DNA from 2 places in the Micromonospora sp. NPDC005710 genome. Region 2 is predicted to be linked to the other one. Evidence: riboswitches for the same ligand, from Rfam matches in the RefSeq annotation. Region 2 holds a riboswitch; the other holds the start of a gene.
The links. A riboswitch is a leader RNA that binds a small molecule or an ion and turns the genes downstream of it on or off. The one in region 2 is predicted to bind S-adenosylmethionine.
Positions count from the first base shown of each region.

Region 1: linked by a shared signal. The riboswitch ahead of ABZ406_RS06995 (ABC transporter substrate-binding protein) and the one ahead of ABZ406_RS03170 (aminotransferase class V-fold PLP-dependent enzyme) in region 2 are both predicted to bind S-adenosylmethionine.

Region 1 is NZ_JBEXYP010000004.1:115,784-130,602, forward strand. Features, by position in the region: gene ABZ406_RS06990 (amino acid ABC transporter permease) at 1-541, opposite strand, end outside; gene ABZ406_RS06995 (ABC transporter substrate-binding protein) at 581-1,462, opposite strand; SAM riboswitch class IV at 1,736-1,847, opposite strand; gene ABZ406_RS07000 (amino acid transporter) at 1,934-3,874, opposite strand; gene corA (magnesium/cobalt transporter CorA) at 4,047-5,177, shown strand; gene ABZ406_RS07010 (hypothetical protein) at 5,194-5,379, opposite strand; gene ABZ406_RS07015 (2'-5' RNA ligase family protein) at 5,594-6,109, opposite strand; gene ABZ406_RS07020 (DinB family protein) at 6,189-6,698, shown strand; gene ABZ406_RS07025 (SCP2 sterol-binding domain-containing protein) at 6,777-7,184, shown strand; gene ABZ406_RS07030 (glycogen debranching N-terminal domain-containing protein) at 7,181-9,238, shown strand; gene ABZ406_RS07035 (DinB family protein) at 9,260-9,763, opposite strand; gene ABZ406_RS07040 (DUF72 domain-containing protein) at 9,898-10,803, shown strand; gene ABZ406_RS07045 (hypothetical protein) at 10,835-11,206, opposite strand; gene ABZ406_RS07050 (hypothetical protein) at 11,407-12,036, opposite strand; gene ABZ406_RS07055 (hypothetical protein) at 12,234-12,404, shown strand; gene ABZ406_RS07060 (alpha/beta fold hydrolase) at 12,438-13,301, opposite strand; gene ABZ406_RS07065 (hypothetical protein) at 13,412-14,668, opposite strand.
Region 2 is NZ_JBEXYP010000002.1:178,205-193,023, reverse strand. Features, by position in the region: gene ABZ406_RS03210 (GNAT family N-acetyltransferase) at 1-898, opposite strand, end outside; gene ABZ406_RS03205 (S8 family serine peptidase) at 968-3,475, opposite strand; gene ABZ406_RS03200 (glycerol-3-phosphate dehydrogenase/oxidase) at 3,616-5,481, shown strand; gene ABZ406_RS03195 (hypothetical protein) at 5,569-6,099, shown strand; gene ABZ406_RS03190 (FAD-linked oxidase C-terminal domain-containing protein) at 6,155-7,555, opposite strand; gene ABZ406_RS03185 (DUF4031 domain-containing protein) at 7,624-7,908, shown strand; gene ABZ406_RS03180 (metal-dependent phosphohydrolase) at 7,880-8,536, opposite strand; gene ABZ406_RS03175 (FUSC family protein) at 8,643-9,878, shown strand; gene ABZ406_RS03170 (aminotransferase class V-fold PLP-dependent enzyme) at 9,888-11,147, opposite strand; SAM riboswitch class IV at 11,194-11,314, opposite strand; gene ABZ406_RS03165 (PrsW family intramembrane metalloprotease) at 11,338-12,828, shown strand; gene ABZ406_RS03160 (hypothetical protein) at 12,867-13,034, opposite strand; gene ABZ406_RS03155 (co-chaperone GroES) at 13,128-13,466, opposite strand; gene ABZ406_RS03150 (AI-2E family transporter) at 13,602-14,819, shown strand, end outside.

The sequences.
Region 1 (14,819 bases), on a different contig from region 2:
GGCCGAGGAAGTACACCAGGCTGGAGTCCTTGATCAGCGCGATGAGCTGGTTCACCCAGGCCGGCAGCACCCGCCGGATGCCCTGCGGAACGATCACCAGCCGCATCGTGTCGGCCCAGGAGAATCCGAGTGCCCTGGCGCCCTCCACCTGGGCGGCCTCCACCGACTGGATACCCGACCGGAAGATCTCCCCGATGTACGCGGCGGCGATGAGCGACAACGCCAGGATGCCCAACGGGTACGGATCCGGCCCCCAGACCCGCATGCCCAGCGGAGCCAACCCCACGCCGATCAGCAGGATCGTCGCCGCGGCCGGAAGCCCCCGGAACACGTCGGTGTAGATCCGCGCCGGCCAGCGCAACCAGCGGCTGCGGGAGATCCCGGCGACGGCCAGCAGCAGGCCCAGCACCGAGCCGAGCAGGGCGGCGGAGACCGCCAGGATCAGCGTGTTGGGCAACCCGACGGTGAGCATCTCGGGCAGCGCCTCGCGCATCGCGTCGGCGTCGAAGAAGGTTTCCCACAGGGTGCTCAACGGATCCATCGGTTACTCCTCCCACCGCCCCGCTCGCTCGTCACCGGCTCAGGACGCGGCCGACGCGGACGGTGCCGCCGACGCGGACGCCGACGGTGCTGTCGCCCCCGCGCTGCCCGGCTTGAAGTCCGCCGGGATCGGCCGACCCGGGTAGTACTGCGCCTGCAACCGGCTCCACGTGCCATCGGCGATGACCTCGTCGAGGGCCCTGTTCAGCGCCTGGCGCAGCTTGTCGCTGCCCTTGGCCACGGCGTACGCGGTCGGTGCCGGGCTGAGCTGCTTGGCCGCCACGGTGATCTTGCCCTTGCTGTCGGCGGCCGACTTCTCGCCGATCTCCGCCGGGGCGATCCACGCGTCGGCGGTGCCCGCCTTGAGCTGGTTGATCGCGCCGTTGTAGTCGGGCACACGTACCGGGTTGAGCTGCTTGCCGGTGGCGTAGTCGTCCTGGACGGTGCCCTGCACCACCACCACCCGCTTGCCGGTGAGCTGGTCGAAGCCGGTGACCGGCGAGCCGGCCGGCACGTCCAGGCCGAAGTAGCCGAAGTCGTACCCGTTGCCGAAGTCGACTGTCTTCCTGCGGGCCTCGGTGATCGTGATCGAGGAGCTTCCGACGTCGAACTTGTGGTTGTTCACCTGGCTGAGCAGCGCCGAGAAGTCGGTGCCGACGAACTCGACAGTGAGGCCGAGCTTGCCGGCCACCGCGGTCAGCAGGTCGTTGTCGAAGCCGGTGAACTTGCCGTCCTCGAGGTACACGTTCGGTGGGGCGTCGGTGAGCGTGCCGGCGCGCAGCACGCCCGGCTGGGCCAGGCCGTACGGGTTCGTGGTGGCGTCGGACGAGCTGTCGTCGCCGCACGCGGTGAGGGCGGTGGCGGCGAGGATCGTGGCCGCGCCCAGGGCAGCGGCACGGGTCAGGGCAGGAAGAAGTCGCACTGGTGTCTCCGAAGGGTGGTGTCTCGGCGCGCACTGGTGTGCGCCACCGGCGGCGCGCCCGATGGGCGTACCGGTGGGAGGAAGTTCGGGAAGGGGGTGCTAGAGCGCGGTGCCGCGACGACAGGCGGCGCTGCACATTCGCATCATGTCCACGTGCCGTCGCCGGGTCAGTGCCGGCGACTGTCGACCGGTGCGGGAAGCCGCGACGTCGGTCGGTGGGGCGGTGCTGAGGATGCGCATGGTTCTCCCGGGTCTAGTGCTGACCTGGGTGCCAGGCCACGCTTGCACCGACGTCGAGCCGGTGCCTGGTCTTCACCCGGGGCACCCCACCGCGGAGGAGGGTTGCCGGCCAGCGAGCCGGGGCTTCGCGCTGGCACTCATGACCTGCGCCGAGGCTAGCAGCACCAACGGGTCGACCGTCCAGTCGTTATGACCACGCTCACCGTGCGCGACGCTCCGCCCGTTCGCAGGTCAGCCGGCGTGCACGTGCGGTCGACGGTGCGGGTCGGGCTCCTGGCGGCGCAGGATCTCCCGGGTGACCGAGGCGATGGCGCCCTGCCCGAACGCCAGGTAACGCAGGAAGTTGCGGGCCGGGCCGCCCTCGGACCACTCGAAGTAGATGTGGGGGCGTCGACGGCTGCGGTCCCGGATCTCCAGCAGCAGGGCGGCGAGTGCCGTGGGCACCGACGAGCTGGCCAGACTGAGTACCGGGAAGCGACTGTCGACCACGCTGCCGCAGACCAGCAGTTCGGTCTCGAAGTCCGACGGGTCGGTGACGGTGACCTCGACGAAGACGATGTCGCTGTCGTCGGGGAAGTCGTTGTCCGCCATGGTCTGGGCCAGCTTGGCGCGGTAATCCGCCTCGTCGCGCCGGTCGGGTTCGTGCGCGATCAGGCGGATCCGCCGCCCGGCTCGTTCGTCGATCATCCGGGACGCGGCCGGGTCCAACTCGACGTGGTCGACGCGTAGCTCGTAGGCCCGCATCAGCCGGGACAGCACCGACACCAGGATGATCCCGCCGATGAAACAGGCCGCGATCTTGACGCCGTCCGGGCGCTCGACCACGTTCGCCAGCGTCGTGTAGACGAAGATCACCGCGATGGCTCCGAAGGCGATGGTGCGGCCGCGTTGACGCTGCCGGCGCGCCGCGAGCGTCACCGCCGTCGCGGCCGAGGTGATCAACACCAACACCCCGGTGGCGTACGCGCCGCCCTGCGCGTCCACGCTGGCCTTGAAGACGACCGTGATCAGGAACGCCACGGCGGTGAAGACCAGCACCAGCGGCCGGACAGCTCGTGCCCAGGTCGGCGCCATGCCGTAGCGGGGCAGGTAGCGCGGCACGAGGTTGAGCAGACCAGCCATCGCCGACGCCCCGGCGAACCAGAGGATCCCGATCGTGGACAGGTCGTACACGGTGCCGAACACCTCGCCGAGGTGGGCGTGCGCCAGGTAGGCCAGCGCCCTCCCGTTCGCCGGCCCACCCGGCTTGAATGCCTCCGGAGGGATGAGCACTGTGGTCGTCACGCTGCTGGTGATCAGGAAGACGCTCATGATCGCCGCGGCGGTGGTGAGCAACCGGCGCGTGCCACGGATCCGGCCCAGCGGTCGTGCCTCCGAGTCCTGCGGGTCACCCCGTACGCTCGGCATGACCGCCACCCCGGTCTCGAAGCCGGACAGACCCAACGCCAGTTTGGGAAAGACCAGCAGCGACAGCCCGACCACCAGCCACGGATCACCGTGCCCGGTGGTCAGCATGGTGGTCCAGTCGCCCACCGCGCTCGGATGCGTCACCACCCGCCACAGCGCGTCGGCCACGACCACCGCGTTCAGCGTCAGGTAGACCGCGACCAGGACGACGGCGATCCCGATGGCCTCAGTGAATCCCTTCAGGAACACCGCGCCCAGCAGCGACACCAGCAGCAGCGTGACAAGCACCTCGTGCCCCTTGAGCCCGCTCGGCCAGAACGGGTTCTCGTCGATGTGCGCCGTCGCGTCGGCCGCCGAGAGGGTGATGGTGATGATGAAGTCGGTGGCCACGAAACCGAGCAGCACCAGCACCAGCAACTTGCCGGGCCAGTAGCTCAGCAGGCGTACCAGCATCGCGATCGAACCCTCACCGTGCGGGCTCTCCACCGCCACCCGCCGGTAGACCGGAAGCGCGCCCAGCAGGGTCACCAGCACCAGCACCAACGTCGCCACCGGTGAGAGCGCCCCGGCCGCCAGCGCCGCGATGCCCGGCTGGTAACCGAGTGTGGAGAAGTAGTCGACACCGGTCAGGCACATCACCTTCCACCACGGGTGGTGCCGGTGCTCCGGCGGGCGGGCGTGCGGCCCCGGGTGCTGCACGGCCTGGTCCGAGCCGGCGTCGAGCAGCCACCCCCGCAACCGGCCGCCGCGTCTGTCGACAGTCACCGGCGCGTCCCCCGTCATCCCACCCGCGGTCACCGTGAGTATCCGCCCGCCGGGCCGCCGGCGTCCGCCGGTGCGCCGAACCCGGCCGACGCCACGGCGGGTTTCGCGCCCGAGACAGGGGGGAAGCAGCGCCCCGGGCTGGACCGGACGGCACCGGGGGAGGGGACAGGGCATGGTCGGCGGCCGTCGCTTCCGCCCCGATGGTGGCTTCGGCCGTCAACTCGACGAGTACGAGACCAGAGTGGGCGAGCGGCCGTCCACGGAGTCGCCCCCCGCGCCGCGTGGCGGCCTGGTCGACAGTGCGGTCTACCTCCGGGGCCACCGGTTCGCCTCACCGTCCGGCCTCGCCGAGACGTACCGCTGCCTTCAGGAGCAGGACGGCGCGATGGCCTGGATCGGGCTGTACCGGCCCGACATCGAGCAGATCACCTCGCTGGCCCGCGAGTTTCGGCTGCACGACCTGGCGGTCGAGGACGCCATCAACGCCCACCAGCGGCCCAAGCTGGAGCGGTACGGGCACACCGTGTTCGTGGTGCTGCGCGCCGCCCGCTACGACGACCTGCGGGAAGAGGTCGAGTTCTCCGAGCTGCACCTGTTCATCGGGCCGGGCTTCGTGGTCACCGTCCGACACGGTGAGGCTCCCGACCTGGCGGCGGTGCGGCGGCGGCTGGAAACCGAGGTGCAGATGCTCGCCCGGGGGCCGGAGGCGATCCTGTACGCGATCCTCGACCAGGTGGTCGACGGGTACGCGCCGGTGGTGGCCGGGCTGGAGAACGACATCGACGAGATCGAGACCCAGGTGTTCGGTGGTGACCCGAACGCCAGCCGCCGCATCTACGGCCTCAGCCGCGAGGTCATCCAGTTCCAGCGGGCCGCCCGGCCGCTGCTCAGTGTGCTCGACTCGCTGGCCGGCGGCGCCGGCAGCGCCAGCGCGGACGAGGAGCTGCGCCGCTACCTGCGTGACGTGACCGACCACCTGACCCAGGTGGTGGAGCGGGTGGACGGTTTCCGGCACCTGTTGCAGAACATCCTCACCGTCAACGCCACGCTCGTCTCGCAGCAGCAGAACGAGGAGATGCGCAGCCTCACGGCGGCCAGCTACAGCCAGAACGAGGAGCTGAAGAAGGTCTCATCCTGGGCGGCGATCCTGTTCGCCCCCACGCTCATCGGCACCGTTTACGGCATGAACTTCGTCCACATGCCGGAGCTGAACTGGCGCTTCGGCTACCTGTTCGCGCTGCTGTTGATGCTGCTGGTCTGCAGCACCCTCTATGTGATCTTCAAGCGGCGCGGCTGGCTCTGAGCCGCACTGCTCGAACTCACTCGATGCCGCGCAGGATGTGCCGTTCGTCCTCGACGTCGTCGTCGCCGGCGCTGATCCGGCCGAGCAGTACGGCGGCCGCCCAGATCGTCAGCGGCGTCGCCGCCCCGGTCATCCCGCCGCCGGTCCGGTCGTCCCGGGTCTGGCTCCGCTCGGTACGCGGTGGCCTGCGCTGAGCCTGCATGGGCCCTGCCTCTCCTCGTCGAAGCCGCCGTGGGCGGAGCGGGGTGACCCCGCGCCGCGCCACACCGGCCGGGTGAACCGCCTATAAGCAGCCCACCACCGGTACGACGGCCACTCGAACCATCCCACGCCCGGCCACATCCGCACCGCTTGTTTTCGGGTTTCCGACTGCGGCCCGCCAAACCGGACATTACGCGTCTACGGTCGAGGCACGGTCAAGGCAGCGGGTGGGCGATGCCGCGCGCGTGGTCGGTGAGCGCCGCGCCGACCACTGTCGCGGCCAGCGGCAACACCTCCAGGCAGCGGCGCACCGCGGCGGCCATCAGCGAGTTCGGCACCCGCATGGAGAGCGTGCAGTGCGGCACCCACCGCCCCGGCTGGTAGTGCTCCGCGAGGGGGATTCCGGCAGCGGCCAGCCGGTCGTGCACCAGCCGGTGGTGCGCCAGCAACTCCGGGGTGGGTACCGGGCCGAGCCAGAGCACCCGGTCGACGAACTGGCCGGCGTGCTGGAAGTCGAGCCGCAGTGGGGCGGCCACCACCGTCCCCTGTAGCGCCTCGACGACCTGCTCCCTGTCGAAACGGGGCGCCACCATGAGCGAGACGTGCGGACGGTGGCGCTGCTCCAGCAGAGAGCGCATGCTCTGCACTCCCTCGGCCTCCAGCGCGTCCCAGAGCACCCGGATCCGGCGGGTGGCGTCCGGGTCCAGGTACAACTCCACTGCGGCGACCATGTGATCACCGTAGTTCCGAGGTTTGCCCGCCCGGATCCGGCGGTACCTGGTCGGAAAGCGACACAGGGAGGGCGTAGCCGTGAATGTGAGTGACCTGCTGACCGAGGCGTACGGCCGGCTGCCCGACCTCGTCCGCGCTGCCGTCGACGGCCTCAGCCCCGAGCAGCTGCGCCACCAGCCCGGCCCGGGTGCCAACCCGGTGGGTTGGCTGGTCTGGCACCTCACCCGGGTGCAGGACCACCACGTCGCCGACCTGCTCGACGCCGACCAGGTTTGGGTGAGCGGTGAGTGGGCGGGCCGGTTCGGGCTCAGCGCCGACCCCGACGACATCGGTTACGGGCACTCGGCCGCCCAGGTCACGGCGGTGCGGCCGGAGAGCGCGCAGGCGCTGATCGACTACTACGAGGCGGTGGCGGCGCGTACCGGAAGCTTCCTGGCCGGTCTGGGCCCGGCGGACCTGGACCGCGTGGTCGACGAGGCGTGGGACCCGCCGGTCACCCTCGGCGTCCGGTTGGTGAGCGTCGCCGACGACGACCTGCAACACGTGGGCCAGGCCGCCTACGTGCGCGGCCTGATCGAGGCCGGCTGACCGCTCTCACCCGGTTCGGGTGAACCGGGCTCACCCCGACGCGGGTGATCCTGCGGGAAACCCTGGGGAGGGGGCCCGATGGGCGCGACGGTGGAGCAGTACCTGGGACAGCTGGACACCTCTCGGCGGCCCGACCTGCCGGAGACCACAACGGGGACGCTGCGGCTCGACGTCCGCGACGACGGCAGCACCGATCACTGGTACCTGACCGTCGCCGACCAACAGGTCCGGGTGACCCGTTCGGCCGACGACGCCGAACTGGTGGTGCGGGCCGACCGGGAGGTCTTCGACCGGATGGCCCGCGGCGAGCTGCACCCTGGCGCCGGCCTGCTGCGCAACGAGCTGACAGTGCAGGGCAACATGCGGCTGCTGATGCTGCTGCGGCGGATCTTCGCCGGGCCGGACGGCGCCCGTCATCCCCGCGAGCTGGGCCGGGCCGCGCTGGTCGGCCAGGGTGCGACGACCGCTCGGGACGAGCGGCGGTGAAGCAGGAACTGGTGCACGTCATCGCCGGGAACCTGTTCGCCATCGGCGACGCCCAGGGCGACATCGAGGCCGACCCGCGGGCCCCGGTCGGGCTGTTCGCGTACGACACCCGGTTCCTGTCCCACTGGGTGCTCCGGATCGACGGTGAACGGGTCAACGCGTTGTCCCGCGACGACCTCACCTACTTCGAGACCCGGTTCTTCCTGGTCCCCGGCGCGGCGAGCCACTACGTCGACGCCGACGTGTCGATCATCAGGCACCGCTCGGTGCACGACTGTTTCCACGAGAACATCACAGTGCTCAACCACTCGTCGCAGCCCGCCGAATACACGGTCCGGGTGGAGATGGCGAGCGACTTCACCGACGTCGTCGAGGTCGGGCAGCTGCGGCGACGGGCCGTCGACGTCACCGCCGACTCGACGAACCAGCAACTCGTCCTGCGCTACCAGCGGGACCGGTTCGTGCGCGAGACCACAGTGCGCAGCACCTTCCCCGCCGAGGTGGACGAGCAGGGAATGACGTTCCGGGTCCGGATCGCACCCGACGGGGTGTGGGAGACCGACCTGCACGTCAGCGTGACGATGGGCGGCGAGGACGGCCGGGACCTCCGCGCCGATCTGCGGCCGCACCAGCAGACCGTGCGGACGGGGATGCGCGAGGACCTGGTGCGGTGGCTGGACCGGGCGCCGCGACTGGTGGCCGAACGCAGGGGCCTGGAGGAGCTGTACCAGAGCACCCTCACGGACCTGGCGGCGCTGCGCTACCGGCCGCTGTCGTACCGCGAGCGGGTGCCGATCGGCGGTCTGCCCTGGGCGATGGGGTTGTGCGGACGGGACGCCCTCATCACCTGCCTGCAGACGATGGCGTTCACCCCCGAACTGGCCCCCGCGACGCTGCGGATGCTGGCACTGATGCAGGGCGGCCAGCTCGACGACGCGTTGGACGAGGAGCCCGGCAAGATCCTGGCCCAGCTCCGCTACGGCGAGACCGGGGCGTTCAGCGACCGGGCGAGCGCGCTGTACTACGGCGCGGCGGACACCACCCCGCTGTTCGTCGTGCTGCTCGACGAGTACGAGCGCTGGTCCGGTGACGCCGACCTGATCCGCGAACTGCGTCACCCGGCCCGGATGGCGCTGGACTGGATCGACGAGTACGGCGACCTGACCGGGGACGGTTACCTGGGCTACCAGCGCCGCAACGAACGCGACGGCGCCATCAACCAGTGCTGGAAGGACTCCCCGGACGCGATCGTCGACGCCCGGGGCCGGCAGCCCGCCTTCCCCCGCGCCACCTGCGAGTTGCAGGGCTACGCGTACGACGCGAAACGACGTGGCGCCCGGCTGGCCCGGGAGTTCTGGGGTGACCCCGCGTACGCGGACCGGCTGGAACGGGAGGCGGAAGCGCTGAAGGATCGCTTCAACAGGGACTTCTGGCTGCCCCACCGGGAGTACTACGCGTTGGCGCTGGATCCGTACGGCGAACCTGTCGACGCGCTGGCCTCCAACATGGGGCATCTGCTCTGGAGCGGGATCGTCGCGGACGACCGCGCGGAAGCGGTGGCCGAGCACCTGGTCGGGCCGCGACTGTTCAGCGGGTGGGGGGTGCGGACGTTCGCCGAGGGGCAGCGCACCTACAACCCGGTCGGCACACACCTGGGCGCTGTGTGGCCCTCGGACAACGCGTTGATCGCCGCCGGGTTGCGTCGCTACCGCCTGGACGAACAGGCGGCCCGGATCGCGGGCGGCATCTTCGACATGGCGCAGACGATCGGCAGCTCGGCGCCGGGAGTGATCGCCGGCTACGACCGCGCCCTGACGACCTACCCCGTGCAACTGACGACGAGCTGCCGCCCGCAGGCCTGGTCGTCGGGAGGGATGCTGATGCTGCTCGGCACCATGCTGGGCCTGCGACCCACCGGTGACAACCTGCTGGTGAACCCGGCGGTGCCGGAGGGATTCGGTCGGTTGGAACTGCTCGACATCCCGGGCCGCTGGGGTCACTCCGACGCCTACGCGAGAGACCGGACCACCGAACGCCGGCACCGCCTGCGCTGAGCCACCGGCGGTGTGCCGAGGTCAGCCCATGGTCCTGGCACCGTCGATCGACTCCCGCAGGATGTCGGCGTGCCCGGCGTGCTGGGCCGTCTCGGCGATCAGGTGCAGCAGCACCCGGCGGACCGTCCACCTCGCACCGGGCTCGAACCAGGGCGCCTCCGGCAGCGGGTGCGCCGCGTCCAGGTCGAGGGTGGCGACCAGCTCGTCCGTGCGGCCGGCCACCGCCTGGAAGTGTGCGACGAGCGCGCTGAGGGTCTCGCCCGGCGCCATCTGGAACTGACCGACCCAGTCGACCTCCTCGCGGCCCATCGCCTCGGCACCGCCGACGGCGAAGAGCATCCAGCGGTGCTCGACGCCGGCCACGTGCTTGATGATGCCGCCGAGGCAGAGGCCGCTGACGGTGGGACGGCTGGCCGCCTGCTCGTCGGTGAGCCCGTCGACGGTCTGCAGAAGAAAACCGCGGTGCCTGCGGAGCGACTGTAGGAAGTCGGTGCGCTCACCGGTCAGCTGTTCGGTGCTTGTCATGCCGCCACCCCTCGTTGATGTCCACCCGAGGTCACCGTAGGGCGAGGCACCGACACTTCCCGGACACCACACCGGGTTGGCGGGAGACCCGCCAGCGGTTGCCGATCCGCGCCGGTGGCGGTCCACTGAACAACATGGGTGTGATTAAGGTGGGCACGTCGTCCTGGGCGGACCAGTCAGTGCTGCGCTCCGGGTGGTACCCCCGCTCGGCCACCACGCCAGCTCGTCGGTTGGGCTTCTACGCCAGCCAGTTCCCGATGGTCGAGGTGGACACGTCCTACTACGCCATCCCGGTGCCGGAGACGACCCAGGGCTGGGTGGACGCCACACCGGACGACTTCACCTTCGACGTCAAGGCGTTCAGCCTCTTCACCGGTCACCCGACGCCTGTCGCCGTACTGCCCCGGGATCTCCGCCCGGCCGCCGGCCCGAGCCGGATCCGCCGCCGTGACCTGCCCGAGCGGGCGTACGACGAGCTGTGGGCCCGGTTCCGCGCGGCCCTCGACCCGATCGCGGCGGCCGGCAAGCTCGGTGTGGTGATGTTGCAGTTTCCGCCCTGGCTGGTGCGCAGCCCCGCGGCCGAACGCCGGATCGTCGAGCTGGCACAGCGCTGCCGGCCGTGGCGGGTCGGTGTGGAGCTACGGCACGGGTCCTGGTTCGACGACGACGCCGCGACCGACACTCTGGACCTGCTCCGCTCGCACGACCTCTCCCTGGTCTGCGTCGACATGCCGCAGGGGCACCCGTCGTCGGTGCCGCCGATCCTGACCGGGACGGCGGAGCCGGCAATCGTCAGGTTCCACGGGCACAGCGACGCCTGGGGTACGGGCGACAAGCAGGAGAAGTTCCGGTACGCGTACGCCGAGGACGAACTCCGGCACTGGGCCGGCCGGCTCGCCGAGTTCGCCGACCTCCCTGACGACCTGCACGTGCTGTTCAACAACTGCTGCGCCGGTCAGGCCCAGCGCGACGCCACCCGGCTGGCGCAACTGCTCGCCGAGACGATGCTCAGCGAGCACGCCGTCCCGATGACCGGCTGAGCGTCGGACGGGACAGCCGTCGGGCGTCGGCCTAGGACCGTCGTCCCCGGCTGCGCAGGGCGTCCTGGGTCGAGTCGCCGATGTCGGCGTCGTCCGGGAAGGTGCGCCCGCTGGGGGCGGGATCGGGTGGGGCGCCCGGTCCGGCCATCGTCGTGCGGGTCGGCTCGACCGAGCCGAAGCCGTGCCGTCCCGCCGGGTCGGACCGGCCCGCCGGGGCGCCAGCGCGCCGCTCTCCGCGCCGTCCCTCGGGAACCGCTGTCTCCTCGCTGCCCTCGTCCATGGGGGAGTCGTTGCCAGCGCCCCAGGGCGCGTCGGCGTCGAAGCCGTCGCCGGTGCCCCACGGCGTGGTCGCCTCCGGCTCCAGCCGGTCGTTGTTCCCGTCGCGTCCCTTGTGCGCCGTCATGGCCACCCCGCTCGTCGGTCCGCCGACAGCGGCGGACGATGGGCCCCTTCTCGGGCCGGGACTGCCCGCCCGAGCGCGGCGTCCGACATGTCGCCGGTACGCCGCCGCGCACACGGGAACCGTCGTGGCTCCGGTGCGCGCGCAGGGCCGGCCAGCGCCCCGCCGTCGAGGTGGCGGCGGGACGCCGGTCGGCCCGACGTTCAGCGTCCGGCCATTGCCATCGGCCGCTTGCCGTTGCTCATTCCCGCCATCTTGATCATGCCCTTCGAGGCGCCCTTCATCCCACCGGCGCGACCGAGCATCCCGCGGAACACCTGGCCGGGCTTCTGCTGCTCACCCATGTACGCGGTGACCACGACCAGGGTCCCGGTGAGCGCCGGAATGGCCCACTGCAACAGCTTCATCTGCCGCTGCGACGAGGCCACACTGGCCGGGGTCTGGTGGTTCGGCTCGGTGGCGCCGCTCACTGACGGACCGCCGGCCTTCTCCAGCCGCATACCTACCAAGCGGCTGTAACCGGTGACCGCCAGCGCGCCGATCGTCAACGCCGTCTTGATGGCGCTGGCCCGGCCGACGCCGGACTGGGCCGCCACCCGTGGGCTCTCGGTGACCAACTCGCCGACCGCGCCGGCCAGGTGGGCGCCGATCGCGGCCGCGTTGACCGGTGTCCACTTGGACCATCCGGCCGAGGCGACCGGGAGTCGCTGGGTCGAGTCGCTGATTTTCGCCGCTGCGCCGTTGACGCCGAAGGCACCCATGAGGGAGCCGCCAAACCAGGCCGCCAGGCCCAGATCGTGCATCGAGCGCAGTGCGGTGTGCCGTTCGGACATGTGATCCCCTTCCGCCGTGTCGGGCGGTGCGGCTTACCCGCCGCTCGGGCAGCTAACCCCGCCCCGGTCGGGCCGATCCGCACCGCCTTGGGCAGCTACCGGGCATCGGTGCCCACTGCGGGCCGGCTTCGCCCGGGCAGGAGTCGTTCGCCCGGTGGCGGGTAGATCCCGAGCGACGCCGACGAGAGGGGAACGCGATGTCGCAGCCGGACGAGAGCCGGGAGAAGACCCCCAAAACAGACGCAGTGCTCATGCACCCCGACAACGACCCACACCGGAAGACCTCCGAGGTCGCGCCCCGCAAGGAGCACGCCGAGATCCAGGTGGAGCGGGACGGCGAGCTGGTGCCGCTGGATCAGGACGAGTGAGCCGACGCTCGTCCGCCGAACAGCCGGTACGGCTCAGCGGGGCGGCAGGTCGCCGACGAAACCGGCGATCCGCCGCGCCAGCGGGCCGCTCGCGCGGACCCAGGTGAAGTGGTCCAACGTCGTGCCGGCCTGCGCCACCGTGTACCGCTCCCGGGTCAGCGGCGCGCCGGTGAGCTTCGCGCAAAGGTGGTCAAGGGTCTCGTGCGGGGTGAACTGGTCGTCGTCCACACTGACGGCCAGCACCGGGGTCCGCACCGCGCGGACCGCGGCCTCGGTGTCCGTACCGTCGAGCCGGGGGAACCGGCCGGTCCGCGCCGTGGACGCCCAGTCGCGGATCACACCGCGCGCCTGCCGGCCACCGAAGCCCCAGCCCGGCCAGACCCCGAGCAGCGCCGCCGTGGCGGCGATCCCCTGGGTGTAGGGCAGCACGCCGAGGCCTCGCCGACCCGGGTAGGTCCGCCAGTACGGGATGCCGACCGCGATCAGCGCCAACCCGTCCACCTCGTCGCTGCCGTGCAGGGCGAGGTGCAGCAGCGCGGCCTGCCCGCCGAGCGAGTGCCCGAGGAGCAGTCGGGTGCGCCCGTCCAGTCGGGGCTTGAGGGCGGCCAGGACCGCCCCGACGTCACCGGCCAGATCGGCGTAGCCGTACCTGTCGGCCCGGCTCGGTGCGGGCGTGCTCGCTCCGGTGCCGCGCAGGTCGGCCACGACCACGGCGAGCCCGGCCGCACGCAGCGCGGCGGCGAATGGTCGGTAGTAGCGGGCCCGGACCCCCATCGCGGGCCAGATCACCACCACCGGCGCTCCCGGTGCCCCGGCCGGCTCCGGATAGACCTGCACACCCAGCCGGCCACCGTCGACCTCGACGAACTCCTGTGCGTACTCCGGGTCCCCGTTCATCGGCCCAGCCTACGGCCTGACGTTACCGGCGGGTAGCCGTCGACTCGGGCGCTCGCCGGACGCGACGGAGGGCCCCGCCGACCGGCGGAGCCCTCCGATGGACGCGGTGGTCAGGAGACCGAGATCGCCCCGTTGCTGGCCCGGACACAGGCCACCGCACGGGCGCTGGTGGAGGCCGCGCCGCTCAGGCACTGGCCGAGCACCTGGTGCCCGGTGGCGTTCGGGTGCCACGACTCCTGGCAGGTCTGGAAGTAGCTGACGCAGGTGTTGGCGATCCGCTGGATCGCGATCTTGTCCTTGCCGGCGAGGCTCGTGACGAAGGTGCCGGTCGCGCCGTCCTGCAACCGGATCGGCGTGGCCAACGCACCGCTCGGGCTGCTCGTCTGCTCACAGAGCCGGGCGCCGTTGAAGGCCTGCTGCACGTTCAGGTACACCAGGTCGTCACCGGGGAACTCGGCGGCCAGGGTGTCCCGGGTGGACTTCACGATGCTGCCCAGGCTCTGCGAGAACCGGTGACCCGGCGCCAGGCTGGCGAGGTGGATCGGGCAGCCAGCCGCGTACCGCTCGGCACCGAGGTCACGGAACTTGTCCCGGGTGTCGTCGCGGCTGTCCTCCTCGTAGAACTGCGGGTTCAGATCCAACGGCAGGGGGTTCGTGTAGTCCTGGAACACCACCCGGTGCTGCCCGTCCGCGTCGATCTGGTCCAGCGTGGTCAGCACCTGGCGTACCGCTGCGGTGGTCTCCGCGGTCGCGGCGCTCACCTGCGCGGCGGTGGCCAGGTCGGCGTCGCTGCACGGCTTCTGCTCGACCGGCCCGTTCAGGTACGCCCAGAACTCCCACCAGCCGGTCCACGCGTCGGCGATGAAGCGGTTGGCGCACTTCTCCGCGACGCTGCCGAAGGTGAACGAGCTGTTGTTGGATCCCAGGCCGATCAGCACGAGGTCGATGTCCTGGGTCTGCGCGACGGCGCGCAGCTGGTCGAGCTGCGCGGCCACGGTACGACCGTTGGTCCGCGCCTGCGAGGCGTTGGCGATGTCGTGTGGCTGGCCGCCGGAGCAGGCCAGGTTGAACCGGTTCTGGATGCCCGGCAGGTTGGCCTGGTTGAGCGAGGCGTTCGCCGAACGGTGGCAGAAGAACGCGTTGTTGTTCGCCGCCGACCAACCGGGGAAGCCCTGGCTGACTCCGTTGACGTCGACCACCGGGGTGTACGCCCCGGCGCCCTCGCCACTGATGAAGCTGTCCCCGAGTGCCACCGCTGCGGTGGGCAACGCGGCGGACGCGGGTGCGGCCAGCGCGACGGCTGTCGACAACGCGGCCATGGCGATCGTCAGTCCCGCGGCGAGCGCGGTACGCCGGAACCTGGGCATGGGGCTCCCAACCATCGAAAGATGAAAGATTCTCTGAGAGCGCGATCAGATCACCCCTGCGCGACAGGCGTCAATGGCCCGTAACAGATTCGTTCGACGAAAGACACACGCCCGTAGGCATCAGGGCCTACCCCCGTCGAGAGTGGACCCG
Region 2 (14,819 bases):
CCCGCTCGATCCGCGCGCCCGCACTGCCCGAATAGAACGGCACCGGCCCCACCCAGCCGATCTGTGCCTGGCTCAGCCCCGCCGCCTGCTGATCACGCAGGCAGCGCCGCAGCAGCACCCCGCCGATGCCCGACCCCTCCGCGGCCGGCGCGGTGCCCATCGGGCCGAACCAACTTGGCCGGGACGACCCGTACGCGGCGAAGCCGAGCACCTCGCCGTCCCGCTCCGCCAGGTGGCAACCGGCGTCGGCGCGCCCCACCGACCCGGTCAGCTCGCCGTCCCACGCGCCGCCGAAGGTGGACCGGGCGAACGCCGTCAGCGCCGGCAGGTCCGTCGGCTCCGCCCGGCGTACGGTGACGCCCTGCTCCGCCAGCCGCCGCTCGGCCGCCTCGGTGGACCGCAGCGCGGGCGACCCCTCGTACGACAGGTCGGCGGTCATGTTCCAGGCGGTCCGGTCCTGCTGGTAGCCGAGCGCGAGGGCGGCGCAGACCGCAGGGGTGTAACGGACGTCGATTCCCGGCCACGCGTAGTACGGCGGGTTCCCGGCCAGCAGCACCTCGGTCGCCCCGCGCTCCGCGAGCACCCGCTCGGCCTGCTGGAGCAGCGCCCGGCCGACGCCCTGACGCCGCTGGTCCGCAAGGACCGCGACCAGGTCCACGTGCCCGATCCCCGGCTCGGTCGACGACACCGAGCAGATCAGCGCCCCGACCAGGTCCGCACCCCGATACGCGCCGAGCCCGACGACCTGCCGGTCGGCGGCGGCCCGGGTCCGGAGCACGTCGACGATGGAGGCGGCCTCGGCGGCGTCCTCGGGCAGGTCGAGAGCCTGTCGGCAGAGCTGTACGACGCTGGGGACCAGGTCGGTGGCCAGCTCGGTGACGGTGATCTGGGCGTCCATGGTCGCCGACCCTAGATCACCCGGTGGAGGAGTGCACCCCCGGCTCAGTGCTTCAGGAAGGAAACCTGCCTATTGTTGGGCGGCGCGAACGGCGGCGTAGGCGTCGACCTGCCCGGCACCGGTGACGTTCGACGGCGCACCGCAGGCGTCGGAAGGGCTGTCGGAGCGGTAGGTGGGCGTCGCCGCCGTGGCGGTGTCCCGCAGGATCTGCCGGGTCCGGGTCACGTCGCCGACCAGCGCCGGGTTCGCCGACCACATCAGCGCGACCACCCCGGCCACCTGCGGGGTCGCCATCGACGTGCCGTCCAGCGCCGCGTACGTGCCGCCCGGCATCGCCGACACCACGCCCACCCCCGGTGCCAGCACGTCCGGCTTGCCCGATCCAGGAACCGGGCCCCGGGAGGAGAACTCGGCGACCCGCCGCTGGTCATCCACCGCACCCACCGTCAGCACATCCGCGTACGGGGCCGGCGGATCGTCGATCGACGCGCACCATGGGCCGGTGTTGCCGGCCGCCGCGACCACGAAGATCCCGGCGGCGTCCAGGGCGGCGGTGGCCGGCCGCAGAACCCGCCTGTCGCAACCCTCGATGGGCGGGCAGCCCCACGAGTTGGTCAGCACCTGCGGGGCGCGCTCCGGCCGGCCGTCGGTGAACGGGTCACCGCCGGCCGGAAAGGGCGCCAACATGAACTGCAGACAGTCCAGGTAGTGCGCGGGACTGCCCAGGTTGCGGTCCAGGTTGACGCAGCCCACCCACTGCGCGTCCGGTGCCACCCCGATCCCGTCCCGCCCGACCGCGCTACCCACCGTGTGGGTGCCGTGCCCACCCTGGTCGGTCGGGCTCCGGGTGTCGTCCCACGGGTCGTACCAGGAGTCGTCGCCCCCACGGAACCCGGCCCGCAGCGCTGGATGGGTGCCGTCCACCCCCGAGTCGGAGCTGCCGACCACGATTCCCGACCCGGTGACCCGCAGTTGCGACCACACCCGGTCGGCACCGATCTGACGGATGTTCCACTCCGGGCCGGTGGGCTTGGGCGCGTCGCCCCGGCTCTGGCCGGCCGGGGCCGGCAGCGGGCGCAGGCGCTGGCTGACCAGCACCCGAGTTACCTCCGGTCGACGGGCGAGCCAGGCCCGCACCGCCGGACCGCCGTCCACCTCGACCGCGTTGACCAGGTAGTACGGCACCGGGTCGAGGCGCAGCCGGTTCAACCCCCGGAGCAGGTCGCGCTGGCTCTGCTCGGCGGTCGACACCAGCCGCCGGTAGACCTCCGCCGCACGGGCGTCCCGCCCGGCCTGACCCGGCGCGCCGGCCGGAAGATCATTCAGGTCGGCCTGCGCGCGCAGCACCACGAAGAGCCGCTCGCCGTACAGGCCCGGCTGGCCGGGACCGAGGTCGACCACGCCGAACGCCACCAGCAGCACCACCACCGCCACCGCGGCGAACCGCCGGCTCGGGGTACGTGCCGTCGGCCGGGCGAGCAGCACCGCGTACCCGATGGCGACCAGGACCGCGACGGCGAGCCCGACGCCGGCGGCGACCGCCACCCAGAACGGAATGTCCCTGGTGCCGACCAACAGCAGGCTGATCTCCTCCGGGTCGGTGAAGGCCAGCGGGCCGAGCGCGGCCAGGCCCACGAGCCAGCCGGTCGCGGTCCGGCCGGCACGGGTGGCCTCGGCCGGGTCGGCGCTCGGCCGCCAGGCCGCCGCCCAGAGCGCGGCCAGCGCGAAACCCACCGGCGGCAGGGTCACCAGCGCGGGCAACTGCGCACCGGACTGGCCGGCCCCCGCCGCGAGCAGCAGGAGCGCCACCCCGGCGACCAGGCCACCGACAGTTATCAGCCGGGCCGGCCGGGGCGGTCGCCCAACCGCGAACGGTGACCAGAACGGGGCATCCAACAGCGCCGCGGCCAGGACCCCGAGCGCGGCGGCCGCCAGCAGCGCGAGTGCGGTCTCCAGGAGGCCGCCGAGCGCGCCCAGCCAGGCCCACGGCAGCAGCAGCGCCAACCCGGCGGCGATCGCGAGCAGCGGCACCGTGCCGAGCGCCAGCAACCCCCGCCGCCCGACCGACCCGGCGGCCTCGGGTCGTGTGGCGTCGCCGTCGCCGTCGCCGTCGCCGGTGGGTGCCGGGCCGCCGACCGCGCCGACCAGCCCTGGGTACGCCCACCGGCGCGCCGACCGGCGCACGGCGAGTGCGCTGAGCAATGCGACGCCGGCCAGCGCGGCGAGGTATGCCTCGTGGTGCACCGGCGGTACGACCCGCAGAAATGTGAGCAGGCCGAGCGCGAGTGCCCCGATCAACCAGGCCCGCCCGGTGGCCCGGACCGCCGCCGATCGGGGCAGCACGGCAAGCAGCAGGGCGGGCGTGCCGGCCAGCACGGCGCCGGTCAGGCCGAGCACCGGCCAGAGCCAGCCGAGCCGGTCCCGTCCGAAGCTCAGCAGCACCTGATCGGTGAGCCAACCACCGGTCTGGGTGCCCGCGGTGACAGCGACCGTCCAGCAGCCGACGAGCACTGCCGCGACCACCGACCACGGGGAATGACGGGTGCTGGCTCCGGGGTGCACAGGCTGACCTTGCATCCGAGAACCTTACGACCACAGTGAACGGTTTCGAACCGACAGCCTGATCTCCGGCGGCCGGGACTCCGCCGGCCGGCGATCCGGTGCCCCGTGTGATCTGTGCGGGACATGACAGGTGGGCGGCGCGGGGCGGGCGGCGAATGTCGACACGGTGGTACGGCGGTTACGGTGGACGGGTGCGTGACCCCAATGTCTCCCGATCCGTCGCCGGTCAGCTCTCACCGGTCCGCCGTGCGTCCGACCTGCGCCGACTGCGTGCCGAGCGCTTCGACGTGCTGGTCATCGGGGGCGGGGTGACCGGTGCGGGCGCCGCCCTGGACGCGGCGTCCCGGGGCCTGAAGGTGGCACTCGTCGAGGCCCGTGACCTCGCCGCCGGCACCTCCAGCCGGTCCAGCAAGCTCATCCACGGTGGCCTGCGCTACCTGGAGCAGTTGGAGTTCCACCTGGTCCACGAGGCGCTCACCGAACGGGGCCTGTTGGCCACCCGGCTCGCACCGCACCTGGTACGCCCGGTGCCGATCATGGTGCCGCTGCCGGCCGGGCGGGGCCTGCGGGACCTGCCGGCCCGGATCTTCCGCCGCTCGTACTACGGGGCCGGGGTGGCCGCCTACGACGCCTTCGCCGGGGTCTTCGGTGGCGGCCGGGGCATGCCCCTGCACCGGCACCTGACCCGGGAGGGCGCCCGGCGGATCTTCCCGAGTCTCCGGGCGGACGCACTCGCCGGGGCGATCCGCTACTACGACGGGCAGGTCGACGACGCCCGACTGGTGGTGACCCTGGCCCGCACCGCGGCCAGCCTCGGTGCCACTGTGGTGAGCAGTGCCCGCGCCGTCGGGCTGATCCGGCAGGCCCGCGAGGTGACTGGCGTCCGCGTCCGGGACCTGGAGGCGCCGCCGGGTTCGCCGGACGCGGAGTTCGAGGTGCAGGCCCGCACCGTCATCGCCGCCACCGGCGTGTGGAGCGACGACATGTCCCGGATGCTCAACGACGTGGGCCTGCGGCCCGGCGTCCGGGTGCGCGCCTCCAAGGGGGTGCACCTGGTGGTGCCCCGCTCGGCGATCACCGGCGAGACGGGGCTCATCCTGCGTACGGCGAGTTCGGTGCTCTTCGTCATCCCCTGGGGTGGGCACTGGATCATCGGCACCACTGACACCGACTGGCAGCTGGACCGCTCCCACCCGGCCGCGTCGGCCCGCGACATCGACTACCTCCTTCAGCAGGTCAACACCGTGCTGGACCGGCCGTTGACCACCGACGACATCGAGGGGGTGTACGCCGGGCTGCGGCCACTGCTGTCCGGCGAGGCCGACTCGACCTCGAAGCTCTCCCGTGAGCACGCGGTCTTCGAGCCGATGCTCGGGTTGCTGCTGGTCGCCGGCGGCAAGTACACGACGTACCGGGTGATGGCGTCCGATGTCGTCGACCGGGCGGCTCGCCGGCTCGGTGGCACCCGTCCGTCGCGTACCGCCGATCTGCCGCTGCTCGGCGCCGACGGGTATCCGGCGATGTGGCGGGACCGGGCCGACCTGGCTCGCCGACACGGTGTGCCGGTGGGCGTGGTGGAGCACCTGCTGGAGCGGTACGGCACCCTCACCCTGGATCTGCTGGCGCTCGTCGACGCCGATCCGCTGCTGGCGTCGCCGCTGGCCGGTGCCCCTGAGTATCTGGCGGCGGAGGTCATCTACGCCACGCGGGCCGAGGGTGCGCTGCACCTGGAGGACGTGCTGACCCGGCGGACCCGGATCTCGTTCGAGACCAGCCACCGGGGGCTGGAGTCGGCGGAGCACACCGCCGAGTTGATGGGTGCGGTGCTGGGTTGGGACGCGGCCACCAGGGCGCGTGAGGTCGAGCACTACCGCGCCCGGGTGGAGGCGGAGCGGCAGTCCCAGTTGATGCCGGACGACGCGGCGGCGGACGCGGCTCGGCTCGGGGTCCCGGACGTCCGGGGTTACGCCGCCGACCGGGGTGGCGACGATCAGGCGGAGCTTCGTCCGTCCGCTCGATGACGAATTGCACGTTACCGATGGGTAACCATCGATACCGGCCCGGATGGTGGTTTCGGACGCTACCTACGGTGGGGTAGGTTTCCGCGCGTGCTACGCCGCGCGCGCCCTCGTCTGCTCGTAACCCTGCTCGCCGTCGCACTCGCCGTGACCGGGTGCTCGCTCTTCGAGCGGGACAAGCCGAGCACACCGGCGGCGCAACCGACACCCGGCACGGCCGGGGGCGGATCGCAGTTGGAGATCCCCACCACGGTTGCCGCCGGTCAGGTCAGCCTGCTCCAACGGCTCGGCGAGGACGGGCCGATGCGCACCCTGAGCGTCGAGCGCAACGGCGCGTGGCAGTGCGTCGACTGCGCCGGCGACGGTGTCACCTCCCGGGGCACCCTCGCCCCGGAGCTGACCGAACGGCTGCAGGTGCTGCTCGCCAACCCCGCGCTCGCCAACGAGACCGATCAGGCCCGGCGGTACCGGACCACCTGCATCGACGCGCTGACCTCAAGCCTCATCACCTCGACCGGGCTGATCACCTCACAGGACTGCCCGGGGGAGGAGCTCACCCCGGTCGCCGGGGAGATCCTGCTGCTGCTCACCCAGGCGACCCCGGCCGAGGTCAAGGGCTGACCGCGACCGAGGGTCCGGGGCCGACCCCGGCCAAGGTCAAGGGTGAGCCCGCCGGTCAGAGCACCTTGCCCGGGTTGAGCAGGCCGGCCGGGTCGAGCGCCGACTTGATCGCCTGATGCACCCGGACGCCGACCGGCCCGATCTCCCGGGCCAGCCAGTCGCGCTTGAGCAGCCCCACCCCGTGCTCACCGGTGCAGGTGCCGCCCAGGTCCAGGCCGAGCCGCATGATCTCGTCGAACGCCCGCCGGCCCCGCTGCACGCTCTCCGGGTCGGCCCGGTCGACGACGATGTTCGGGTGCATGTTGCCGTCCCCGGCGTGCCCCACCACGCCGATCGGCACCTCGCACTCGACAGCGATCCGGGCGACCCCGTCCAGGAGCGCGGCGAGTGCGCCGCGCGGCACCGCCACATCGTCGATCACCAGACCGCCGTTGCCGCCCGGGAAGGTGTCCGCCGCGAACTTCTCCATGGCCGGGTGCGCCAGCCGGCGGGCCTGGAGCAGCGCGGCCGCCTCCACCGCGTCGGTTGCCGCGTAGACCTCGTCGGCGCCGACCGCCTCGCACACCTCGGCCAGCAGCGCCAGGTCGTCGGCCGCCCTGGTGCCGGTGTCGGCGGCGGCCAGCAGCAGGGCCTGCGCGTCGGTCCGCAACCCCATCGGCCGGTATGCCTCGATCGCCCGCAGGTGGGTCTGGTCCAGCAACTCCAGCAGGCTGGGGGTCAGCCCGCGAGCCGCGATCTCGGCCACCGCCGCACCGGCAGTGGCTGTCGATCCGAAGACCGCCACCAGGGTCAGCGACTCGGCCGGGGCGGGCCGCAGCGCCACTGTCACCTCGGTGATCACGCCGAGGGTGCCCTCCGACCCGACGAACAGTCGGGTCAGGTCGTAGCCGGCCACCCCCTTGGCCGTACGCCGCCCGGTGCGCAGCACCTCACCGGAGGCGAGCACCACCTCCAGGCCGAGGACGTACTCGGTGGTCACGCCGTACTTCACACAGCACATGCCGCCCGCGTTGGTGGCCACGTTGCCGCCGATCGTTGACGACTCCCAGGAGCCGGGGTCGGGCGGGTACCAGAGGCCCTGTTTCGCCACCGCCCCGGCCAGCGCCGCGTTGACCACCCCCGGTTGGACCACCGCGATCCGGCTCACCCTGTCGATCTCCCGGATCTCGTTCATCGCGACGGTGCTGAGCACCACCGCGCCGTCCACCGCGTTCGCCGCGCCGGCCAGCCCGGTCCGGGCGCCCTGCGGCACCACTGGTACGCCGTGCCGTGCCGCCGCCTGCACGACAGCGACCACCTGCTCGGTGGTGCGCGGTCGGGTCACCACCAGCGGGACGCCGGCGGGGCACAGGTCGGCCTCGTCCCGCTGGTGCAGGCGCAGCAGGTCCGGGTCGGTGAGCACGGCGTCGTCACCGAGCGCGGCGCGCAGGTCGTCGAGGAGCGCGGTGGGGGCCATGCAGCCGAGGCTAGGTCGCCGACGGGCGATCATCAACATGATCGACTGCGCGGGATAACTTGGGCATCATGCTCTACCTGGACCGGCCGGCCTGGCCGTGGCGCGGTCGCCTCTGGTCGCATCTGATCAGTGACGTCTCGTACGCCGAGTTGCACGCCTTCGCCGAGGCGCTCGGGGCGCCCCGGCGCGGCTTCGACAGGGACCACTACGACATTCCGGCCGACCGGTTCGCGGCGGCGGTGTGGCTCGGCGCCGAGGTGGTGCCCAGCCGGGAACTGGTCCGGTTGCTTCGCGCCGCCGGCCTGCGCCGACCGAAGCACCTGGTCAGCCCGCGTTCTCCTGTTCCCCGGTGAGGTCTGCCAACTCGCGGCGCACGTTGTCCCGGGCGGGCTCCTCCCACCCACTCGCGAGCGGTGGCGACCGGAACAACGCGGGCAGCGCCAGCAGGCCGGTCAACACGGCAGCCCGCCCCGCCCGGAAGGCCGGCTCCGGCACGTGGGCGTACTCCCGGCGGATCGCCGCCGCGTACCGCTCGTATTGGGCCGGCGGCGCGGCCAGCACGGCCAGGTCGGCGTCGCACAGCAGCGCGCCGTCCCGGTCGCCCGGTGCCACTGTGTGCCCGGCGGTGAGCAGCACCAGCCGGCGCACCTCGGCAACAGTGGGCGCCGGCACCCCGAGCCCGGTGAGCGCGCTCCCGGCCAGCGCGGCGCTGTCCCGTTCGTTGGCGTCGCCGGCGGCCCGCGGGTCGTAGACCGCGTCGTGGAACCAGGCCGCCAGCCGCACCGGGTCGGCCCGCGTGGCCAGGTCGGCGTGCTGGTCGACGACATCGAGCACCGCCGTGAGGTGGGCCAGCGTGTGATAGTGCCGGTGCGGCTCCCGCCACCTGACGATCAACTGCTCGCCGGCTCGGGTGATGTCCTGATCGGGCCGCGCGCCCGCACCCCGGGCCGCCGCCCGCCATCGGTCCAACAGATCAACCACCGCCCGAGTCTCCCGCATCGGGCCCCGACGCGTGGGAAGGGAGGATTCAGCCGGCCCACCACGGGTAGTCGCGCCCATGGCCGTGGCCCGGGACAAGCGACAGCCGATGGTGCGACGGACCGCGCTGCGCGACGGCCTGGTGGACGTCGACGGCGCGCGGATCGCCGAGGCCACCGAGAAGCTGCGCCACCGCAGCCGTGCCACACTGCACGACCGGCTGCACCGGGTACGGATGGCCGGCGGCCTCGCGGTGCAGGCCGGGCTGGCCGCCGGGCTCGCGTACCTGATCTCGCACAAGGTGCTCGGCAACCCGCAACCCGTCTTCGCGCCGATCTCGGCGGTCGGCACCCTGGCCGCATCGGTCGGCCAGCGGTTCCGCCGGACCATCGAGTTGATCGTCGGGGTGGGCGTCGGCGTGGCCGTCGGTGACCTCCTGATCTACCTGCTCGGCACCGGGGCGTGGCAACTCGGCCTGGTGGTCACAGTGGCGATCCTGCTCACCATCTTCGCCGGGGCGAGCGTGGCGATCGTCATCCAGGCGGCGGCCACCGCGGTGCTGATCGTGACGCTGAGCCCGTCGACTCAGAACCTGGAGATCCCCCGCTTCGTGGACGCGTTCCTCGGCGGCGGGATCGCGCTGCTGGTCACGGCGGTGCTGCTGCCACTGAACCCGCTGCGAGTGATCAACCGGGCCGCCCGGCCGGCCCTGGACCTGCTCGCCGCCCAGCTCGACGCCACAGCGGACGGGCTGCGCCACCGCAACCGCGCCACGATCCAGGGCGCCCTGGAGAGGCTGCGCAACAACAAGGACGAGCTGGCCACGTTGGGCGAGGCGATCGAGGGGGCCAAGGAGACCGCCACCCTCTCCCCGGCCCGCTGGCACCGCCGCGACGAGCTGACCCACTACGCGGAGGCGGCCGACCCGATCGACCGGGCGATGCGCAACAGCGGCACGCTGATCCGCCGGTCCGTCACGCTCGTCGAGGACGACGAACCGGTGCCCGATCCGATGCCGGACGCGATCGGCCACCTCGCCGAGTCGGTCCGGCTGCTCAAACACGAGTTCGCCGCCGGCGAGGAGCCGGAGAAGGCCCGGGAACGGTCGCTGCGGGCGGTCAGTGAGGCCGGCCGGGCGTACGGCGCCGGGGTCGGTTTCTCCGGCAGTGTGGTGGTCGCCCAGATTCGCACCACGGCGAGTGACCTGCTGGTCGCCTCCGGGATCGAGCAGGAGGAGGCGAACCGGTGGATCCGCACCGCCTTCGGGGAGCAGGAACGCCCGGTCGGTGAGCCCGCCGAGCCCGACGAGGCACCGAAGCCTCCCACCGCCCCGCCGGTCGGCTGAGCGCCGGCCTCAGCCCAGCTCAGCCAGCGCCGAGAGCAGCCGGTCCACCTGGGCGGCGGTGCTGCCCAGCCCGATGCTGGCGCGCAGCGCGGTGGGAGGCAGGTCACGCCGACCGGTACGCCCCGCCGCCTCGCTGAGCAGACGCCGGGCCAGCGGGTGGGCGCAGAACAACCCGTCCCGTACGCCGATGTGGTGCTCGGCGGCCAGCCGCGCGGCCACCTCTGTCGAGTCCCGGCCGGCCACCACGAACGAGACGATGCCGACCCGGGGCGCGTCCGGGTCGAAGGTGTGCAGCTCGACGACGTGCGGCAGGGCGGCGAGGCCGGTCCGCAGCCGGGCCAGCAGGGCCTGCTCGTCGGCGGCCAGCGCGACCTGGTCCGCCTCGTCGAGCGCCGCGCACACCGCCGCCAGCGCCACCGCGCCGAGCAGGTTCGGGGTGCCGCCCTCGTGTCGGGCCGGGCCGGTCGCCCAGGTCACGTCGTGGGTGGCCGGCCCGACGTGGCTGGTGGCCCCACCACCGGCCAGGTACGGCGGGGCGGCGTCCAGCCAGTCCGCCCGGCCGATGAGCACGCCCGCGCCGAACGGCGCGTACAGCTTGTGACCGGACACGGCCACGTAGTCGACGTCGAGCGCGAGCAGGTCGACCGGGGCGTGCGGGGCGAGCTGGGCGGCGTCGAGCACGATCCGGGCACCGTGCCGGTGGGCGACCCGCGCCAGTTCGGCGACCGGCCACCGCTCACCTGTCACGTTGCTCGCGCCGGTCACCGCGACAAGCACCGGCAGCGCCGGGCTGCTGCCCCGACGCAGCTCGGTGAGGGCGGCGGCGAGAGCGCGTACCGCCCCGTCCGGGTCGGCGGGGACCGGCAGTCGTACCGACCCTCGTGGCCAGGGCAGCAGGTTGGCGTGGTGCTCACCGGCGAACGTGACCACTGTGGTGCCGGCCGGGACCGCCCGCGCCAGCAGGTTGAGCGCGTCGGTCGTGTTGCGGGTGAAGATCACGTGATCGTCGGCGCGCGCACCGAAGAAGTCGCCGATCGTCTGCCGGGCCTGCTCGTACGCCAGGGTGCAGCGCCGCGACAGCGCTCCCGCCCCGCGGTGCACGCTGGCGTACCACGGCAGCAGCTCGGCCACGGCGTCGGCGGCGGCCCGCGCGCACGGCGCGGTGGCCGCGTAGTCCAGGTTGATCTCGCCGGGCACCCCGAGGACGTCGAGCGACCCGGACGGCACGGTGGGCAGGGTGGGCAGCGAGGGAACGAGAGTGACGGACACGCCGGAACCTCCGGGGTCAGGGACCCCGGGTGCGACTTCGGGACGGGGTCCGCGCTTGCCCAGCACACCGATCGGGCTGGGCCCGGTCATCACCCGGGGCACCCCACCGCGAACTCGACGAGGGTTGCCGGCCAGCAAGCCGGGGCTTGACGCTGGCGCTCGTGACCTGCCCGCAGCATAGCGGCTACCGATGCGGCCGAACCAGCCGGCGACGGATGGCTACGCTGACCGCATGGACGACACCCCGCCCGGTCCACCGCTGCCGCAGTCGCCCGCCGCCCCGCCCGCGCCGGCCGCCCCGCCGATGGGTGAGACGCCCCGGATGCCGCTGCGCCGACTGGGCTGGCGGCGGTTCCTGGCGCTGGCCGGGGTGGTGCTGCTCATCGCGGCGTGCGCGGTGTTCATGGTCTTCACGCTCGGCCAGTCGCTCGGCGCGCAGGCCCTGCTGATCGGGGTGGTCGCGGCCATCCTGCCGGTGCCGGTGCTGGTCGGCTGCTTCCTGTGGCTGGACCGATACGAACCCGAGCCGCTGAAGTACCTGATCTTCTGCTTCGCCTGGGGGGCGTTCGTCTCCACCGCGGCCTCGCTCACTGTGAACGACTTCGCGGCCAACCGCTTCGCCGACTGGGGCCTGCCGTCCGCGCTCACCGGGGTGCTGGTGGCGCCGTTCATCGAAGAGCTGACGAAGGCCATGGGTCCGATCCTGCTGCTGGTGTTCCGTCGCCGCGAGTGGTCCGGGATCACCGACGGCCTGGTCTACTGCGGGCTCTCCGCGGTCGGCTTCGCGATGGTGGAGAACATCCTCTACCTGGGCGGTTTGGGGTACGCCTCCGGCGCCGACCGCTACGGCCCGGCCACCGGCATCCAGCAGGTCATCGCGATCTTCATCCTGCGGATCCTGCTGTTCGGGTTCGCCCATCCCCTTTTCACCTCGATGACGGGTGTGGGGTTGGGTATCGCCTCCCGGACCGCCGACCGGCGCATCCGGGTGCTCGCCCCGATCGGCGGCCTGCTGCTGGCGATGATGCTGCACGGCACCTGGAACCTGCTGCCCACGCTGACCCAGGCCACCGGCCAGGCCATGATCATGCTGTACGGATTCCTGGGCCTCATGGTGCCGGTCTTCTTCGGCACCGTCGGGCTGGCGCTGTGGCTGCGCGCCTGGGAGGGGCGGCTCACCGAGCGGGTCCTGCCCGACTACGTTCGCGCCGGCTGGCTCAGCCCGCCCGAGGTGGCAGCGCTGAGCAGTCTCGGCCGGCGGCACGCCGCGCGCAGTTGGGCGCGCCGGGTGGCAGGCGATTCCGGGGTGCGGGCGATGCGCAGTTACCAGTCCGCCGCCACCCGGCTGGCGCTGCTGCGCGACGGGGCGCTGCGCGGCCTGGACCGCAAACCGGCCGACCAGGAACGGACCGCCCGCGAGGAGCGGGAGTTGCTGGACGCGATCACCGCGTACCGGTCGTTCTTCGTGGGTCGCGACCCGCAGGCCCCGGCGGGGGTCTGGGACGGCAGCCGCTACCACCTGCGCTTCCCGGACGGCAGGCAGCGCCCGGTGGACGCGCCGGACGAGCCGGTGGTGCCGATCCCGGTGGTGCTGACACCCGCTCCGGCTCCGGTCGGGTACGCCCCACCCGGCTGGCCCGGCCCGCATTCGGCGCCGCCCTGGCCGCCGGCGCACCGCTGACAGGGCGGACAGCTGACGGGCTGATGAGCTGAGCCGGCTCAGCTCATCAGCGAGGTGAGGAAGTCACCGAACCCCTGGAACATCGCGATGAGCGCGGCGCCGATCGCCCGGAACATCTGCGCGGCGCCGTCCGGCCGAAAGGCCACGAAGTAGATCAGGAACGCGACACTGCCCCAGGTCAACAACTTCTTCACGAATACCGGCATCGTCCCTCCCCAGGGCCACGGTCGCCGGATGGCTTCCCGTCGTGCGGCCGGGCAAACGGTGCGCGACGGGGCCGGGTGGTCGGGGGAGGTGCGTCAGAGGTAGAGGCCGGTCGAGTCGTTGTCGTTCCGATCGGCGGCCACAGCGTGCACGTCCCGCTCCCGCAGGAGCACGTAACCGCGGCCGTGCAGCTCGACCTCGGAGCGGTCGTCCGGGTCGAAGAGTACCCGGTCACCGGAGACGATGGCGCGGACGTTCGGCCCCACCCCGACCGCCGTGGCCCAGGCGAGGCGCTTGCCGACGGCGGCGGTCGCCGGAATGACGATCCCAGCGGTGGAGCGGCGCTCGCCCTCGCTGCCCTCCATCCGCACCAGCACCCGGTCGTGCAGGAGACGGATCGGCAGGCCGGCGTCGAGATCGTTGTCGGCTGTCACGCCGCAGACGCTACCGTGTGGCCGACGGTCGCCCACCGGTGGTTACGCCGGAGGTGGTCGGGGCATTGTGTGGCGGAACCGCCCTAGGGTGTCGGAGCGGACGTATGCTTTCCGACCTGTCGCCGTCGGCGGGCCGTGTTCTTCTTCCAGGAGGTGCGCTTGAGCCGCTTCGAGCGGGTACGCGGGCAGCTTCGCCGCGCCTACCAGTCACGACAGGAGTCGGCGCACGCCGACGAGGACACATCGACTGACGCGCTGAGCGACGCGTCGGAGGCGGTCCGGGTGGCGTCGCCGGCCGTGCCGGGGCCGACCGCGCCGCCGAGCGCCAGTGTCTACGGCGCGGAACCGGAGGTGGACCTGCACAGCTCCACCTCCAGTCGCGACGACGCCGACGTTCCGCACGGCCTGCGGATCGCTTCCGCGTGGTGTTGGCGACTGATCGTGATCGGCGTGGTGGCGTGGGCCCTGCTGCGGATCGTCAGCACGGTCAAGATCGTGATCATTCCGCTGGCCATCGCGCTGCTGCTCTCCGCGCTGCTCGCCCCGGCGGTGGGCTGGCTGCTGAGGGCCCGGTTCCCCCGGTCGATGGCGACGGCGGTTGTGCTTGTCGGCGGCCTGGCCGCGGTGATCGGCACGCTGACGCTCGTGGTCAACGAGTTCATCCGCGGTGTGCCGGAGCTGAGCCAGAAGTCGTCCGAGGGTGTCCGGCAGATCCAGGACTGGCTGAAGACGGGCCCGCTGCATCTCTCCGACACCCAGCTCGACCGCTACATCGACGAGGCGCAGGCCTGGATCAACAACAACACCTCACGGTTCACCAGCGGCGCGTTGAGCACCGCGGCCACCCTTGCCGAGGTGCTGACCGGCACGTTGCTGGTCCTGTTCGCGACGTTCTTCTTCCTGCGGGACGGCAGCCGCATCTGGCGTTTCCTGGTCCGGTTGCTGCCGGTGGCCGCCAGGTGGAAGGTCGACGACGCGGGTCGCGCCTCGTGGCAGACGCTTGTCGCCTACGTCCGGGCGACGGTCCTTGTCGCCTTCATCGACGCGGTAGGCATCGGCATCTTCCTGGTCATCTTCGACATCCCGTTCGCCTTTCCGCTCGCGGCGCTGGTCTTCCTCGGCGCGTTCATCCCGATCGTCGGTGCGGCGCTCTCCGGTGGCGTGGCGGTGTTGGTGGCCCTCGTCGACAGCGGCCCGGTCACCGCGCTGATCATCCTCGCTGCGGTGATCGTGGTGCAGCAGGTGGAGGGTCACATCCTGCAACCGCTGATCATGGGCCGGGCGGTCGCCCTGCACCCGCTAGCGGTGATCATCGGTATCGCCGCAGGTGTCGTACTCGCCGGCATCACCGGG